3 regions of the Salipaludibacillus agaradhaerens genome follow, and region 2 is predicted to be linked to each of the others. Evidence: riboswitches for the same ligand, from Rfam matches in the RefSeq annotation. Region 2 holds a riboswitch; each other region holds the start of a gene.

Region 1 (5,933 bases), 1.6 Mb from region 2:
CCCTTTTTGACTTAATTCATCCAGTATATCGTTAGGAATGTCATGGGGAAAAATACTTTGAATAAAGCGTTTAGTCGTCTCATTTTTAGCATTGGAGTAAAGGTCAATCACATCTCCCTGTTCAATGATTTCACCATTTTCCATCACAGCCACACGGTCACAAATTTTTTGAATAACATGCATTTCGTGTGTAATGAGTAAGATTGTAATACCAAATTCTTTGTTAATCTTTAATAGTAGCTCTAATATGGCATCTGTTGTTTCAGGATCTAATGCACTGGTCGCTTCATCACTGAGTAAAATGTCAGGCTCATGAGAGAGCGCCCTTGCAATTGCTACGCGTTGCTTTTGACCACCAGACAATTGATTTGGAAAGTCATTTTTCTTGTTGGCCAGACCGACCACCTGTAAATATTTATCAACACGCTGAGGTATCTCATTTGTAGCCACACCCGCCAGTTTTAACGGAATGGCAATATTATCATAAACAGTCGCTGTTTTTAACAAATTAAACCCTTGGAAGATCATACCGATATTTTGCCTATTTGCCCGTAAATCTTCTTTTGACATATCATTTAAATGTTGGCCATTGACGATAACCTCTCCTGAAGTAGGTTTCTCAAGGAGGTTTACACAACGGACGAGCGTGCTTTTTCCGGCGCCACTATACCCGATCACGCCAAATATCTCGCCTTTTTTCACTTCTAGCGACACATTGGCTAAAGCGACTACGTCATCGTGCTTTTTCGTTGAAAATACTTTTGAAATATTGTTAAGTTGTATCACGATAACGACTCCTCACGTTACAAAAATAGTCTTTAAGTAAACGTACATTTACTGTATGAAGAAATATGACTCTATACTTGATAAAACGTCTCTTCAAGCAGAGGGCTGTTTCGTTCTTCTCTCATTGATTGGTCGTTGCGTCAATCAGGACATTAGCGCCCGTTAACTTCCGCCTAAATAGAATTATCTCTGCTCTATTTGGACGGAGGATTTTCACGGACAGTTATCTGCGATAAACGACAGAATGTCCCTTTATCGGGACATTCAATCGTCTAGCTTCTAAATTACCAAGAGGCAACAACTGAGCCTGCGAAGTTTTCTTCAATAAATTCTTTCACTTCGTCAGATTGATAAATCTCAATAAGTTTAGCGACTACAGCGTCATCTTTATTTTCAGCACGAACAGCAATCACATTTACCCAAGGCGAATCTTCCGGTTCAATAAACACAGAATCCTCAGTCGGCACATAACCATGCTCAATGGCATAGTTCGTATTAATTGCCGCGGCTTTCACTTCATCTAATTGACGTGGAATTTGTGATGCTTCTAATTCTACAAATTCAAGGTCTAAAGGATTTTCCTCGATATCACGGACAGTTGCCGCCACACCTGCCTCTTCGTCCAGCGTAATAAGGCCTGCGTCTTCAAATAGGATGAGGGCCCGAGCTCCGTTTGTCGGATCGTTCGGTAATCCGATTGTATCGCCTTCTTCAATGTCAGCCACATCATCCACTTCTACTGAATAAAGCCCCATTGGGAAGTTAACTGTTGTCGCCACGTCTACGATATCTAAACCTCTGTCTTCCCTAAAGTTTTCGAGGTACGGCATATGTTGGAAACTATTCACATCCAAATCGCCTTCATCTAACGCCACGTTAGGCATAACATACTCATTAAATACTTCTACATTAATAGTAAGTCCCTCTTCTTCCGCTAGTTCAGCTACCTTCTCCATGATTTCTTCATGTGGGCCTGCGGTGACACCCACTGAAATTTCTTCTTCAGATAATGCTTCCCCTTCAGAGTTTCCACCACCACATGCAGTAAGTACTCCTAACAATGACACTGTTGTAATTGATAATAATTTTTTCATGTGTTACATCCCCTTTTCTCTTTGTTGTATTTTAATAGCATTTTAGACGGTGCTGCCGTTGGTGTAGTTGTAACATTCTCGCACTAATAAAATAAGGAATAATAACTGTAAGAATTTAAGATTGGGTATGACTAGAATGTTAACAACTAATTTCTTAACCATGACTGACAGTGAGGCAAGGGCTGTTACACACTTGATATCACTTGTATTCTCTGTATAGAACAGACCACTCAGGAACAAGGATACTCACACTATCGCGCAGACATTTACCTGATTGAATAAACGGAATTTTATAAAAATTCAAAACGGCACTCTATCACCCTTTTCCCCGTCATTCTTTTAGCTTTGTTGCCCTCCAGGTAAAATAAAACCTCTTCTTAAAAAATAAGAAGAGGTTTGCCTAAATCCTGTCTCTTCTTATCTTTTCAAGCTTAACGCTTGCTGGAGTTGGCACATGGACTTGAAAGTCTGTTGCCGAGGCTTCATAGGGCCAGTCCCTCCGCCTCTCTGGATAAGAAAGTGTATTTAATTGTTTGAGTGTTATCATAACTTTACACAGTGTCAGATAAAATGTCAATTGATTTTTTAAAATAACGTCAGTTTTTTTAGAATATTAGATCACTTTGTCGAATAAAACGAACCTTCAATCAGTTAGGGCTTTCCTTCTTCTCCTACTGATTGGTAGTTGAGCGAATCAGGACATTATCGACCGTTATCTCTCTTTTCTATTTTGAGACGGTCGTTTTACGGACAGTTATCTATGATAGCCACTTTAACGAGTTGATATTCCTTTAGTTCTTATACAACTCGATTCGTCTATCATCAAATACTGGAATGGTTTCTCTTACGTGATTAACGTCATCTAGTTCTACTTCTCCATATAAGATCGTCTCTTCATTACCTGCTTCTTTAATGACGTTTCCCCATGGGCCAATAATCATTGAATTACCACCGAAGACATTATTAGGATCTGAGCCAATCCTATTACACGCTACAACAATACATTGGTTTTCTATCGCTCTGCTCACTAAGAGCGCACGCCAATGGTCGATTCTTGACTCCGGCCATTCAGCCACAACAAATAATACCTTCGTGTTTTGCAGCATATGGGTACGAATCCACTCAGGGAAACGGATATCGTAACATATGACGCCGGCACATAAATGGCCGTCCAACTTAAATAAGCCATCGTCATTTCCTTGTATGAGGTATTTTTCTTCATTCATTAGACGGAAAAGATGTGCTTTACTATATTCCTTAACGCGCTTTCCTTCTCGATCAACCACGAGCATTGTGTTTGTTATATGACTCCCGCTTTTTTTGGCGATTGAACCGCCAACAATATGAACGTCGTAGGTTTTTGCTAACGTTGAGATAAACGACCATGTCCTCTCCCCTTCGTTATCTCCAATCTGATCTAAAGCAGCTAAATCATAACCTGTCGTCCATAACTCAGGTAAAACAATGATGTCCGCACCGCCTTTTTCAACTGCTTCCCGACAGCGCTCACTCACCTTATTGTAGTTAGCTTCAGGCTGACCAAAGGCAATATCCATCTGAATAAGTGCTATTTTTAAGCCCATTTCCCTCTCCTTCTCTAGTCACAACCATTGTAAGTTGCTTTCGTTCGTATATGTTCGTGACGCCACTACTTTGCCAAGTTAAAGTAAGACTGAACGTGCTCTTCCAATTGACTCATCGCTGCCTCCACAGCTTCCATTGATGAGTGTTTCATAAAGTGAATGGACTCACCTTCTTTAGTAGCAGCAGACGCTGTTTTATTAAAAGCATCAGCTAAATTTCCAGACACGTTAAGATCAGTCAGACTAACAGGTAAGTTTAATCTGTTATAAAACGGCAATAATGTCGTGACTTCTTCTAAGTTATTATCCAAAGCAAGCTGGACAAGAATACCGTAAGCCACTTTATCACCATGTAAACAAGAATGTGTTTCAGGAAGTGTTGTTAGGCCATTATGAATGGCGTGAGCACCGGCAATTCTGCCATATCGATCCCCGTAACCACCGACCATCCCCCCTGCCATAATGATCGTTTCTATCACACGGATAAATGACGGCGTGACGGCTTTTTCCTCCAATGCCTTAATGGCGTCCAGTCCTTCATCAATAAGGACATCACGACATAATTGTGCAGCATGTATAGAGACTTCTATAGCAAGAGGCTTGGGCGCCATGTCTCGGATAAGCACCTCTGCTTCATACCACTTAGCAATCGTATCTCCTATACCAGCCCTCAAATAATCTTTAGGTGAATGAATGATAATTTCCGGATCTACAGCAACCATAAACGCATTATGAGGAAAGATTTCATAGTTAATAAACTTTCCATTTTCGTCATAGAAAACACTCAGAGGTGTCCACGGGGCGCAGTTAGATGCTAATGTTGGTACGAGAATATACGGCTTATTTACAGTATGAGCTATCGCTTTAACAAGGTCTAATACTTTCCCGCCTCCCACACCTATTAAGTGGTCGGCTTGTTCAGCGAGGACAGCCTGCTCCATTCGAGCAACTTCCACCTTTGAGCATTCTCCACCATATAGCATATGAGTGAGAGTGAGATCCAGCGATGCAAACTTCTCATGAGAAGCTTCCCATGATTTCACGCCATGAATAAGCGCCCCTTTCTTAAACCCTTGCTTTTTAATCACTTCTTCCATCCTAGTTAATGCTCCTGCTTCACACACATATATATTTGGTGCCCCTTGTACAGTTATCTGACTCACACTTTTCACCTCTACAATCAATTAATCTCATTATATTTTCTGTTCGACACATGAATAATTATGCAAATTATGACACTAGTCTACGTAAAGTGTCAAGATTTCAAACTTTACCACTTCTCTCCTTTACCAAAATAACGTACAATGGCTATTAATAAGTAAAATTGCTCGTTTATCTTATTGTATCGGTCCCTTGCCGATTTAACATTTAATGAGTTTATAAATAATGGAGTGTGACACTTATGAGACGTTTTGAGCCTTCTGATACGGTAAAAAGATTACCTGAACAGTTTTTCGCTAAGCTTGTGAAAAAAGCCCATGATTTAACAGACGCTGGACATGATGTAATAAATCTCGGTCAAGGAAATCCAGATTTACCGACTCCCACCCATATTGTTGACGAGTTGAAGTATGCAGCCGATAATCCCGAGTATCATAAATATTCTCCTTTTCGCGGTCAACTGTTTTTAAAAGAAGCGATCAGTGATTTTTACAAAAAAGAGTACAATGTCTCACTTGATCCCGCACGAGAAGTAGCTATTTTAGCAGGGTCTAAAACGGGGTTAGTCGACTTAAGCCAATGCCTATTGAATCCTGGAGACATAGCTCTGCTCCCTGACCCTGGCTATCCTGACTACATGTCAGGGATCGCTATAGCCCAAGCGTCTACGTCGTTTATGCCTTTACGAGCAGAACATGACTTTCTACCAGACTATGCTAGCCTTTCTTCAGACATTTTAGATCGGGCAAAACTAATGTTTTTAAATTATCCAAATAATCCTACAGCCGGGATGGCTACGCCGTCATTTTTCAATGAAACAGTTGAGGTTGCTAAAAGGCACCATATTTGCGTATGCCATGATTTCGCTTATGCTGCCATCGGGTTTGACGGTGAAAAACCACAAAGTTTCCTCCAATCTGAAGGGGCAAAAGAGATCGGTATCGAAATGTATACCTTGTCTAAAACATTTAATATGGCTGGTTGGCGTGCGGCCTTCGCTGTTGGTAATGCCTCTGTCATCGAAACAATTAACCTTATGCAGGACCATAAATATATGAGTTTATTCGGCGCTGTACAACAAGCCTCTATGCATGCTTTAGTCAGTCCTCAGGATGCCGTCCGTCAACTCGTCACAACCTATGAGAAGCGTCGCGACCTCTTCATTGACGCTTTACGACGAGCAGGCTGGCACGTACCAGCTCCAAAAGGGACATTTTTTGCTTGGCTTCCTGTTCCAGCCGGCTACTCTTCAGAGGAATTTGCTGATCTCTTATTAGAAAAAGCCCACGTGGTTGTGGCACCAGGGATA
Region 2 (5,933 bases):
CCTATTTTTGAAGACACGAGTCCAAGCACGACAGTGGCATTTTTTCTAGTTAGATATTTTAACGGTTCAAACGTCCCTGATCGCTCATCATCATACTCAAGGAAAAAACCATCAACCTTAACCTCTTCAAAAATCGTTTTCGCTACAGGATCATAGCCGCCGGACATCGCCCATGTTGAACGAAAGTTTCCCCGACAAATGTGCATCGTTACAACGAGATCGTCCGGTTTGTCTTCAAGAGCCTCATTAATGATTTGTTTAAAATACTGTTGTTTTTCACGCTTATCTGCTTTTACTTCTTCTGAATCCTTTTCAGTAGGGATTAATACTGCCCATGCCACATCATCAAGTTGTAAATAGCGACACCCGGCCTCATAGAAAGCTTTAATTGCTTTTTTGTAAGCAGCAGCTAAATCTTAGCGAAATTGTGCTCTGTCATCATAAACACCTTCTACAAAACTATAATCAGTATAAAGCATATTCGGGCTTGGGATGGTTTGCTTGGCAACATGCTCATCTCCTACAACACTTTTTAAGAAACGAAAGTGCTCAATAAATGGATGATTATTAGGAAAATCAAGCTTATCGATGACACGTGAACTGACCTAGAAAAATGAGATTTAAAAAAACACCTAGGCTGCCATACTCCTGAATTCTACTGGGGTATGGCAGTTTAACTTTTTAAATGGTCGTATATAATTGTAATAATACATGTACGTTTCTACTTTTTCTAGTACAATAGAATTTGTAAGGTGCACTCGTTGCTGAGTGCTGAATTCTTCCGACTTTAGTGAGGAATGGAAGGATTCAATGACGGCATTATCAAAGCAGTTGCCTTTCCGAGACATGCTTGTGGTAATGCCTTTTTCTTTTGCTTTTTCTTGAAATTTATAGGATGTATACTGAGCTCCTTGGTCACTGTGTAATAGGACGCCATAAGTCTCCCTACCTCTACAAGCATCTTCTAAAGTGTTTATCACGAGCGAGAGATCTTGTTTATCACTGATTCGATAGGCAATAATTTCGTTGTTATACAAGTCCATTATGGTTGATAAATATAGCATCTTTTCACCATAAGGTAAGTATGTAATGTCAGTCACCCACTTTTGATTCGAACTCTCTGCGGAGAAATGTTGTTCTAACAGGTTCCCAACCACAAGTTTACTTTCCCCAGCTATATAGGATTGTCGCTTTGGCTTTACGCGACATTGGATATTAAACTTCTGCATGATCTTCTGAACGGTGTTTCGATTGACGTTAATATGATGTTCCTTTTTAAGAAGATCCCTCACCATTCGATGCCCGACTCTATATTTAAATTCTTTACAAATAGTTAATACCAATTGTTCTAAAGGTTTAGGTTTCCAAGATGTCTTTCTCCAACGATAATAAGTTGATTGGGAACATTCAAACAATCACAAATCGACGTAATCGTGTATTTAGACTTCAATATTTCAACCAATTCTACGAATGCTTCTGGCACCACTTCCTTTCGATTTCCTGGTACTTTCCCAACAGTTCTTCTCTCATTTCATAATAGGACAATTTTCTTTTTAACAGGTCAATTTCGCTCATATCCTCTGATCCTTTTCCATACTTATACTGCTTTCCAGCAGGTTGAGCTAATCGTTGTTCTTCTCCTTTTCTATACCATCTCATCCAAGTCTTAATCTGTGTTTTATTTTTAATGCCAAAGCGTGCCATCAATTCTTTATTCGTATACTCTCCTGTTAACTTTAATCGAATAACCTCTTTTTTTATTTCTTCTGGATAAACATTATTTTTTCGGCCCATAAGAAAAACACCTCCAAATTTGTCGTTAAGTTTATATACGACTATGGGGGTGTTTTTTCCTTGTCTCATTTAATTAGGTCACTCTAACGAACGAGCCAGGCTTTCGTTTTAACACCTTTAAATTGATAGCCTTGCTTTGGTTCAAATCCTTCTACCCCTGTTAATCCTTCAAGAAAATCTAAGTGCCACCATCGTCGTCTAAATTCTCCGTCTGTAATCGCTAAATGTCCCGCTTTTTTCTGTTCTTCTACAATGCCTTTTATCTCTTCATCTTCGATCGTTCGAAGTTCGTCATCAGAAATAATGCCATCTGCGTTGTCTTGGCGTGCTTTTTTCAAGCGGTCAGGGCGTAAAAAACTGCCTACATGATCATAACGAAACGGTCCTGTCATAGCTGCTTGTTGTGCGAAAGATTCTTTTGTCATAGTTTAAGTCCACCTTTTTGTCATTTTTAAAATCTTGCTTTCAACAGAGAAAAACAGCCAACAGGGAAGAAGAAAATAATGAGCTTCATAACAGCCACTTTATATTCTGCCAACTAAAAAACCTCTTTCCCGAAGAAAAGAGGTTAACGTTTTAAAAACTTCTCTTATCTTCCAGGATAATTATCCTGCTGGAATTAGCACCTTCCACTTAAATGTGGGGTTGCTGAAGCATCTTCGGGCCAGTCCCTCTGCTTCTCTACATAAGCAATTATTTTAATTTTTTTAAGTTTACCAGACTTAGACAGTTTATGACAAGTATGAATTTTCTAAAAGATCAATTGAGCCGATCAAGTAAAAGTATATCAAATACTCAATTATCCTCTCTGTCAGTAAGGTTATCATCCCCTACACTGCCAGAGAGGGTAATCAACAGAACGCGGTAGGGAAAAACACATCTCCCTATTCACTGTGTCCATTTTCTTGACATAATATCACCTCAAGCTTTACGGGCTCATGGAGGGGGTTATTGTAATTTCTGGCTCTATACTGAATGTTGTGGTGGTGCTTATCATACCAATGGGTGTGAGCCTAGATGGTGATCTGGGATAAAGTTCGTAAATTTGTAACAGTTTTCACATGACATTCTTGGTGAAAGTTAGGTATAATTAAATTGTAAGAAAATTTTGATTAAGAGGTGAAAGGAAATGAGAAAGCGTTTTCACAAGAGCTTCGAAGAGTTAGTTAAAGAAAATAAGCAGGAAATTATGGAAGACCAAAAAGCCATCCTCCAAATCGAGAAAAAAATCGATGAGCGTTATGAAGAGAAGTTGCTCCAAAAGGCTTGAATCACCCTTCAACTTCAAAACTGAGAGATCCTCTCTATAAGAGAATTTTTTGAGACCAACAAAGTGGTCCGTGCGAGAATGATACCCTTATACAAAAAGCTGACCTTCCCGATTAAAAGGATCAGCTTTTTTACGTTGCGCCAGCATCATGACACTTCGCTGTTTACGTATATTTTTTTAACAGACTATGAAACTTGAGGGCATGGGTTAGTTCGCCGTGAACTTTTAACTTGCCATTCATATAAGCCATTGCTGGATTTAGACTGTCAGTGGCGAGCTTTTGAAAGTTAGCCTCGCTTAATTCTAGCGTTAATTTAGGTTCCCACTGCCTATTTGTAGCGTACTCAGCTGTTTGATTGTCTATTTTCAGCTGATAGAGCTGCTCTTCTTCTCCTGTTAACCGAAATTCATAGGTATAGGTAAGTCCTTCTAAATGCTCTGGTTCCTCGTTCATTCTCCTTACAATCGTAGCCAATATTGTATCTACTGACAAAGTCCTCTCCTCCTTCATTGATTGATTATTCATTCATTTTATTATATATGAACCAATGTCATAATACACCTATAAAATGAACTCTCAATCAGTTGGTGTTTTCGCTCTTCTCCGCTGATTGATCGTTGAGTGAATCAGGATATGGTCGTCCGTTATCTCTCTCCTCTCTATTTTTGGGCGGGGAGTTTTACAGACGTTTATCTGTGATAAATGATTAATACGTTGATCTTCCATTTTTAAAAACGGACCCTTTCGCCTCATTAGACTTCAGACATCCCTGCCACTCTCAAAGTCACCGTCCTTCACTGCAACTTCCTTATTTAAAAAGGACATGTGTTATAGACTGTTTATCATGAATGGACTATTCGTACTTAAAATTAAAAACTATCTATCCCCCTACACAGGAGAAGATAGTTCCTCAGTTACATGCTCTTGCTTATCCTCTAAAGCATTCATAATTTGTGTCCGACTCAAATCAGCCAACTGTTGCGCATCAACTGTTTCGTCAGTTTGATGACAACGTATAGGCTCAGTCACGGTTACGACTACGTTTCCGGGAGTCATTAAATTATTATTGGCTTCCATTAACTTATAAGACCCATTAATTGTGACGGGCAGAATTGTAACACCTGATTTTGTCGCCAGTTTGAAGCTGCCTTTTTTAAAAGGGGCTACAGGACCTCCCTTACTACGTGTACCCTCTGGAAAAATCACAAGGTTTTGTCCATATTGAAACGACTCTGCACCTTGTTTGATCGCCTTCACTGCCTGTCGTCTATCCTTGCGATCCATAAAAACACAGCCCATGAATATCATCCATGAACGAATCAATGGGATTTTCTTTACTTCAACTTTAGAAATAAACCCCATATTAATTCCTAAATAACCTAACAAAACGGGAATATCAAAATTTCCTTGATGATTGCTAACGATAAGAAGTGGTTCGTTCTTTGGAATCCGTTCTGCCCCAATAACACTTACTTTTCCACCGGCCAACTTGATTAACCTGCGAGCCCAATTGCCGCTAATCGTTCGTATAAACGTATCCAATTCTTCTTTTTTGCCTTGTTTTTTAAGCATGTGTGCTTTAATTAGCAACGGTGAAACCGCCACTAAGTAGCCAAAAAAATACATATACCATATAAGTGTACGTAACATCTGCAACAGTCCTACCTCTCTATCACTCTACTCTATTATTATAGCAGAATGTGAGGTATTTCGTCTGATAGAATGTGACCATTTTTCTGTTAATGAAGCATGATGTTCAGTTTACCTAATGAGAAAACATCGGTTTATTGTTTCATAGAGGGAGGGGAGTACAATACTGTCCATGAGTAACAGCATGACGCACTCAAATCCATTCTCATAGAAAAAAAGCCCTCCTCATAGGACAGCCTCTCTTCGTTCTACTTATTTTTTACGAGCTGCGGTTCAGCGGGAAACCATCCTCTTGTATTGTTAGCAATCCGTACTAAAAACAGCATAAGTGGCACTTCCACTAGCACCCCCACGACTGTGACGAGTGCGGCACCTGAATTCAATCCGAACAACGCGATCGCTACTGCCACTGCTAGCTCGAAAAAGTTACTCGTCCCGATCATAGCCGCTGGTGCCGCAACACTATGTTCAATGCGCCACGTTTTTGCCCATAAGTAGGCGATAACAAAAATAAATAATGTCTGTATAATTAGAGGCACAGCAATTAATAAGATATGAAGCGGATTATTAATAATCACTTCTCCTTGGAATGAAAATAAAATGATTAACGTTAATAATAAGCCGACTATCGTAAATTTCCCTGCGGCTTTTAAATAGACGTTTTCAAACCAAGCTAAACCTTTGCGTCTAATAAGTACTACCCGTGATACGTATCCTGCCGCTAACGGAATAATAATAAATAAGACAATCGATAAGAAAATCGTATCAAACGGAATGACCACATTATTAATACGAAGTAGGAGCATGACGATCGGTCCGTAAGCAAAGATCATGATGAGGTCATTCACTGATACCTGAACGAGTGTATAACTAGCATTCCCCTTCGTCAAATAGCTCCATACGAATACCATGGCCGTACACGGTGCCGCTCCTAATAACACAGCCCCGGCAATATATTCTGTCGCAAGCGCCTCTGGAATGAACGGGGCAAATACAACTCGGAAAAAGAGCCAAGCGAAGAAAAACATCGTAAACGGTTTGATCAGCCAGTTAACAACTAACGTGACGATAAGTCCTTTTGGTTTACGTCCTGCATTGGCAATACTAGAAAAATCGATTTGCGCCATCATTGGATAGATCATCAGCCAAATTAAAATGGCCACTGGAATGGACACTTGCGCATATTCGAAACGACTAAGCGTATCAGGTATTACCGGA
Region 3 (5,933 bases), 2.1 Mb from region 2:
TTTCAATCGTCCCATCGTATCCAGTATCAAGCCCAGAAATGGCTCTTAAAAGCGTGCTTTTCCCACATCCACTCGTTCCTAGCAGGCCGACAATTTCTCCTTTTTCAGCTTTAAAAGAGACGTGTTGGACTGCGGGTTCTCCGTTGAACAATCTGCTGACTTGTTGAACTTTAATACTCATTCTATTCGTCTCCTTTCGCTATTTAGAAACATCAATGCGGTCTTGCCAATGTAAAGCCCGTGTCTGGACTCTCTTAAGAAGGTAATCTGTCATCTTTCCTAAAACAGCAAATAAAATAATACTGGCTAAAATTAATTCAGGCTGCAATGTATTTTGGCCCAAGACGAGTAAATAACCCAATCCTTGACTTGCTCCCATTAACTCAGCCGCCACCACAAACATCCAGCCTAACCCTAACCCACTTCGTAATCCAGTTAAAAAAGAAGGCATTGATGCTGGCAAAATAATTCGTCGCACGAGTTGAAACGAAGAAAAACCGTACGTCTTACCTACTTCTATTAACTTTCGATCGACTGATTGTATCCCACCCACAATATTTAGATAAACTGGGAAGAAGACCCCTACAGCGATTAATGTTACTTTGGATGGTTCACCAATTCCGAGCCATAGTATAAACAGCGGAACCCACGCTAAAGATGGGATAGCACGAAAGGCTTGAATTAACGGATCAAATAACATTTCTAGTTTTCGTGACATCCCAACTAGTGAACCAAGCGCTACTGCAGCTAAAGAACCCCAAACAAAGCCCCAAAATATACGATATAATGTGATCCAACTGTGTTGCCACAATGTTCCTTCTGAAGCCATTGATGTGATAACCTGGACAATATCACTTGGCGCCGGTAATAAATGACTTTCTACATAATTAAATCTTGTGACGATTTCCCAAAAGAGAATAAGTGTTACAGGTAAAACAAGTGAGAGCCCCAAGTTTCCAAGAAAGGCCGGCTTTACTTGTTTGATGTTTTTCTTACCCTTTAACGTGACGGCTTCTACCGATCTTTTTCTTATTTGTCCTTCTGAAATAGCCATGAGCCATCTCCCCCTTTAAGAAGGTACATGTTGCGTACATTCTCAATTTTCGTAAGATTCTGATTATATAAATGACACACATCCGAGATGTTAGTTAAATCGCCGGATATGTGCCTTTTTATTACTGTTCAATCACTGCTTCTGCAAAGGATGAGTCAATTAATTCATTCACCAGTGCGTCAATATCCACCCCATCGTCTAAATTACCTGACTCTTGAAGAACGATACCTGCCTCTGTGATGCTTTCTCGCTGAGCATCCCCTGGGATTGGATTGTCAAAGTTATTCCTCTCCAACTGTAACGCTGCTACCTCAGGATCAATTTCCGCTTCTTGAACGATAATATCAATTGTCTCTTCTGGGTTATCCTCAACCCACTGCCTTGCTTTCTCATACGCTTCTATCACTTTTTCCACAACTTCTGGGTGCTCTTCTGCAAAATCTTCTCTTACATTTAAAAATCCATACGTGTTAAATGCCTCATTTCTGTAGAAAAGCTCTGCATTCGTTTCTAATTCTTGGCGTGCCATATGAGGATCTAATCCCGCCCATGCATCAACATCTCCATTGGCTAGGGCATTAGCGCCATCACTGTGCTGCAAAGGAACCACTTCTATATCACTTTCTGAAAGACCTACCTCATTTAGTGCTCGAACGAGGAAAATGTATGGGTCCGTCCCTAATGTTGCTGCCACTCGCTGCCCTTCGAGATCTTCCACACTATTAATATCGCTGTCTTCATTCGTCACAAGCGCCGTCCACTCTGGCTGAGAATAGATATAAACATTTTTGATCGGTGTCCCATTGCTCTTAGCCATAAGTGCTGCTGCTCCAGCTGTTGAACCAAAATCCACACTTCCCCCAGCTAAAAATTCCAGTGCTCGGTTACTCCCTTGGCTAAATACGTATTCAATCTCTATTCCTTCATCTTCAAAAGCTTCTTCTAAATAGCCATTTTCTTTTAAAACAAGGCTCGTCGGTGAGTAATGCGCATAATCAATAGTAATTTTATCAAGTGAAGACGAATTTTCCGCCTCGGTGTCGTTGTTACAAGCCGCCAATAATGCTCCTGCGGAAAGGATTAATAAACTTGAGAGTATACGTTTAATCGCCATTCGTCATCGCTCCGTTTCATTCTGTTATTGTCTTTGTTAAGAAATCCTACATTAAAGTTCACAAGCAAATGTTGAAATTGTTCCTCTAAGTCGTTGAGCTTCTTTATATGTGCAACGGTTATGAACGACTTCAAGACCAGCTTCTTTCGCTATGACAGCAGCCTTTTCAGAAATAACTCCTTCTTGCAGCCAAAATATTTTCGGTTGGACTTCAGCAGCTTCTTTTGCTATTTCTATAGCTGCTTCTGGACTTCTAAATACTTGAACAATATCAATGGGTCCATCCACTGACTTTAAGTCTGGATAAGCTTTTTCACCTAATATTTCTGTTTCTCGTGGATTAACTGGAATAATCTTATAGCCTAGTCGCTGCATTTTTCGTGCTAATCTGTGACTCGGACGGGATTCGTTACCACTCAGTCCTACCACAGCGATTGTTTTTAGCCTCGGTGTATCTGCATCTGTATTATTCGGACTTGATAGTGCCCAGCGGATGACACCTTCATCATTAATAACAGTTGAGTCCTCTTTAGTCCCTTCACCTGTAGCAAGCTTCAAGGCCTGATCCAAATCTTTTGCAAGGTCATCGGTATGCTCTAAGCCCACTGAAAGTCTCACTAAATCTGGTTTAACACCTGTCTTAATGAGTTCATCATCAGATAGCTGCTGATGCGTCGTTGATGCCGGGTGAATAATTAAACTTTTGGCATCCCCTACATTGGCTAGATGAGACCAAAGCGACACATTATCGATCAATGTCCGTCCAGCATCCCGTCCACCTTTAATTCCGAAATTCAACACGGCGCCATACCCATTTTTCAATAATTGAGTTGCCCGTTCATGGGAAGGATGGCTTTGAAGCCCAGGGTATGAGACCCACTCAACTGCCGGATGTTCCTCAAGGTATTGGGCTAACTTCAATGTATTCTCATTATGTCTCACGATCCGCAAATGCAATGTTTCAAGCCCTTGTATAAGTTGGAAGGCATTGAATGGACTTAGGCAAGATCCAAAGTCACGTAACAATTGAACACGAAGCTTCGTGCTGAAAGCGAGTGTTCCGAAATCTTTCGCATACACAATACCGTTATAACTTGGGTCTGGTTCGTTAAAACCTGGATATTTCTCTGATTGCCAGTTAAAACGCCCGCCGTCAACCACAACACCACCAATTGATGTTCCATGTCCTCCTATCCATTTTGTAGCAGAGTGGACGACAATGTCTGCGCCATGTTCAATCGGTTTACATACATAAGGTGTGGCAAATGTATTATCAATAATAAGTGGTATACCTGCTTCATGAGCAATATCTGCCACAGCTTCAATATCAAGCACATGTAAACTTGGATTACCAATTGTTTCTGCAAATACAGCTTTTGTTTTATCTGTAATAGCTTTTCTGAAATTTTCAGGATCTTCAGGGTCTACAAAAGTCACATTAATACCATATCTCGGCAACGTGACAGCAAATAAGTTGTACGTTCCACCGTAAAGATTTGTAGCTGCTACAATGTCATCTCCTGCATTTGCTACATTCAAAATGGATAGAGAGATAGCTGCCATTCCTGAGGAGGTAGCAACAGACGCAACACCTTCTTCTAATAGCGCCAGTCGTTTCTCAAGTACGTCTACAGTTGGATTACCAATACGGCTATAGATATTCCCCGGTTCATCAAGGGCGAACAAACTTTCCGCATGTTCTGTATCGTGAAACAAGTAGGATGTTGTCTGATAAATTGGTACCGCTCTCGATCCTGTTGTGGGATCTGGTGATTGACCACCGTGTAATAACACTGTTTCTGGATGATACGTTTGAAATTGAGAATTTTCACTCATGAGAGCCCCTCCTTTGATTAACGATCTTATTTGATTGTTGACTTTATGACATGTTTTGCAAAATAAAAAGTCCCTCTGCTTTAAAAGACAGAGAGACGAATGAATGACAACTTTCGCTCTCTTATCTTTCAAAGTGCTTCTACACTTTGTTGGAATTGGCACCTTGCGTATCACGTTTCCGTTCCACGTTGGTTGCCGGGTTTCATCGGGCCAGTCCCTCCACCTCTCTTGATAAGAGCTTAAATCGGTTATGAAATTTTAAAACTAAGTAAACCAATAAATTTAGTTAATTTTGATTAATTTGAATATTAACACGATTAAATCTATTCGTCAAATCTTTTTACAAAATTATTTTCTAGCATTCACCCTCAATCTATATTATCCATTGTTATATTCCCGTGCTGTTATCAAAAAACCTCCCTTACAAAATGTAAGGGAGGTTGACGTTAATGTTAGCAGAGTAAGCTGCATTCACATGTCGTCCTTATCTCCCAAAGCATTCAGTAATGAATTCTTTGCAGGAATTAGCACCTTGTGAAAAAAAGATCTTACTTCTTCTCACTGGTTGCTGGGTTTCGTCGGGCCAGTCCCTCCACCTCTCTTGATAAGCAAAACGATGAGTCGTCCAACATGAGTCGGACGCTATTTATAATATTGAAGAAAGTCTATCACAAGCGTTTGTAATCTGTCAATTTTATTTTCTACTCTACCGTCTATTAATTATATAAAGCTAAACTTCAATCGGTGGGAGTTTGCCTTCATCCCCACTGATTGTCAGTTTAACTTATCGGACCTTTAGGGGTAGTTTATCCCCCACCTAAACTTTTCGACCTTCTTAAGTTTTGAGGGGGTTTTACTGCCCCTTAAGTGTGGGGTAAAAATAACATAAATCGGTTATACACAATAGTCAATCAAGAAGTCCGTTTCACCAATACTGTCGCAAAAAATCGTTATCTGAGAACGGCCCATCTATTAGTTATGACATTAACCTTTTTTCCCCACTGATTTCTTGAATGGGTTTAATGTTTTGCGTAAATTCTACTGTCCCTTTATAGTTTCCTTCTTTGTCTCTCACTGCAAAGTACCGTATTAACACAAATTTATCTTTGAACGGTATCCAAAAGTCTTCAACATCTTTTTTACCAGACTTAAAATCATCAAGTAATGCATTAACAATATGAGCACTTTGAGGAGGATGGCAATTTTGTACCGACCTTCCGATAATTGATTTTGTCCGGTGAAAGATGCGTTCTTTCCCATGTGAAAAATACCGGACCACATCATGCTCATCAATAAACGTGATATCTACTGGTAAATGATTCATCATAAATTCAAGCTGTTGAACTGACATGATCCCCGTTTCAAGCTGAACGACCCCATCCTTCATAAACCCTTCTGATTGCAGATCTTCTCTAGCTGGTTGCCACGGGGCTGGAGGGGTAATAAACGTATAGCCAATCACGTCACCTTCACGCTCAATCTTTAACCATTCATCCTCTGTTAATTTTTCCAGTGCCATTGGTAACAGAATATTCTCTTCTTTAAAAATCATCTCTGATACTTCACTAATAATATAATCAATCGCCTCTAACAGTTCGTCCGCTTCCCAAGAATCCGTTTCTAACTTTAGCTTGGCTGCTTTAATCGCATCTCTTATCCTGTCGTCTACTCCCCACATGACTTTTGTCGGTCCAAAGATACCGTACTTCTCTAAATAAGGGAACAGTAAATTCTCTTTTCTACTATAATGGTTATCAATTCCCAATAAGCGATTTAAATCGTCTAATAGAAGGTTTGACGTCTTCTCAGAAGGGTCCTTTGCAAACTTATCACGATGTAATGTTAACGTGAAATTAACGAGCCGATCAATTTCCTTATTCTCTTGAATAAATGTGTGAACAGGATGACCAGGTTTATGACCTAGCTTTT

What was found. Region 2 has a riboswitch for S-adenosylmethionine ahead of BK581_RS07560 (uroporphyrinogen decarboxylase/cobalamine-independent methonine synthase family protein). Riboswitches for the same ligand answer to the same signal wherever they lie in the genome.
Region 1: it holds a riboswitch for S-adenosylmethionine, as region 2 does, so the genes downstream of both, BK581_RS14630 (MetQ/NlpA family ABC transporter substrate-binding protein) here and BK581_RS07560 (uroporphyrinogen decarboxylase/cobalamine-independent methonine synthase family protein) in region 2, are expected to answer to the same signal.
Region 3: it holds a riboswitch for S-adenosylmethionine, as region 2 does, so the genes downstream of both, BK581_RS16695 (PLP-dependent aspartate aminotransferase family protein) here and BK581_RS07560 (uroporphyrinogen decarboxylase/cobalamine-independent methonine synthase family protein) in region 2, are expected to answer to the same signal.

What each region holds. Positions count from the first base shown of each region.
Region 1 covers NZ_KV917378.1:3,129,411-3,135,343, reverse strand. Annotated here, with positions in the region: gene BK581_RS14635 (methionine ABC transporter ATP-binding protein) at 1-786, opposite strand, end outside; gene BK581_RS14630 (MetQ/NlpA family ABC transporter substrate-binding protein) at 1,071-1,880, opposite strand; SAM riboswitch class I at 2,295-2,398, opposite strand; gene BK581_RS14625 (carbon-nitrogen family hydrolase) at 2,672-3,463, opposite strand; gene BK581_RS14620 (iron-containing alcohol dehydrogenase family protein) at 3,529-4,626, opposite strand; gene BK581_RS14615 (pyridoxal phosphate-dependent aminotransferase) at 4,866-5,933, shown strand, end outside.
Region 2 covers NZ_KV917378.1:1,562,016-1,567,948, forward strand. Annotated here, with positions in the region: partial or broken gene BK581_RS07550 (5-methyltetrahydropteroyltriglutamate--homocysteine S-methyltransferase) at 1-404, opposite strand, end outside; partial or broken gene BK581_RS07555 (IS3 family transposase) at 633-1,794, opposite strand; gene BK581_RS07560 (uroporphyrinogen decarboxylase/cobalamine-independent methonine synthase family protein) at 1,878-2,219, opposite strand; SAM riboswitch class I at 2,381-2,486, opposite strand; gene BK581_RS07565 (FbpB family small basic protein) at 2,924-3,064, shown strand; gene BK581_RS07570 (SCP2 sterol-binding domain-containing protein) at 3,228-3,557, opposite strand; gene BK581_RS07575 (lysophospholipid acyltransferase family protein) at 3,954-4,715, opposite strand; gene arsB (ACR3 family arsenite efflux transporter) at 4,964-5,933, opposite strand, start outside.
Region 3 covers NZ_KV917378.1:3,648,801-3,654,733, reverse strand. Annotated here, with positions in the region: gene BK581_RS16710 (ABC transporter ATP-binding protein) at 1-181, opposite strand, end outside; gene BK581_RS16705 (ABC transporter permease) at 200-1,054, opposite strand; gene BK581_RS16700 (aliphatic sulfonate ABC transporter substrate-binding protein) at 1,176-2,168, opposite strand; gene BK581_RS16695 (PLP-dependent aspartate aminotransferase family protein) at 2,220-4,004, opposite strand; SAM riboswitch class I at 4,123-4,242, opposite strand; SAM riboswitch class I at 4,486-4,615, opposite strand; gene BK581_RS16690 (DUF438 domain-containing protein) at 4,981-5,933, opposite strand, start outside.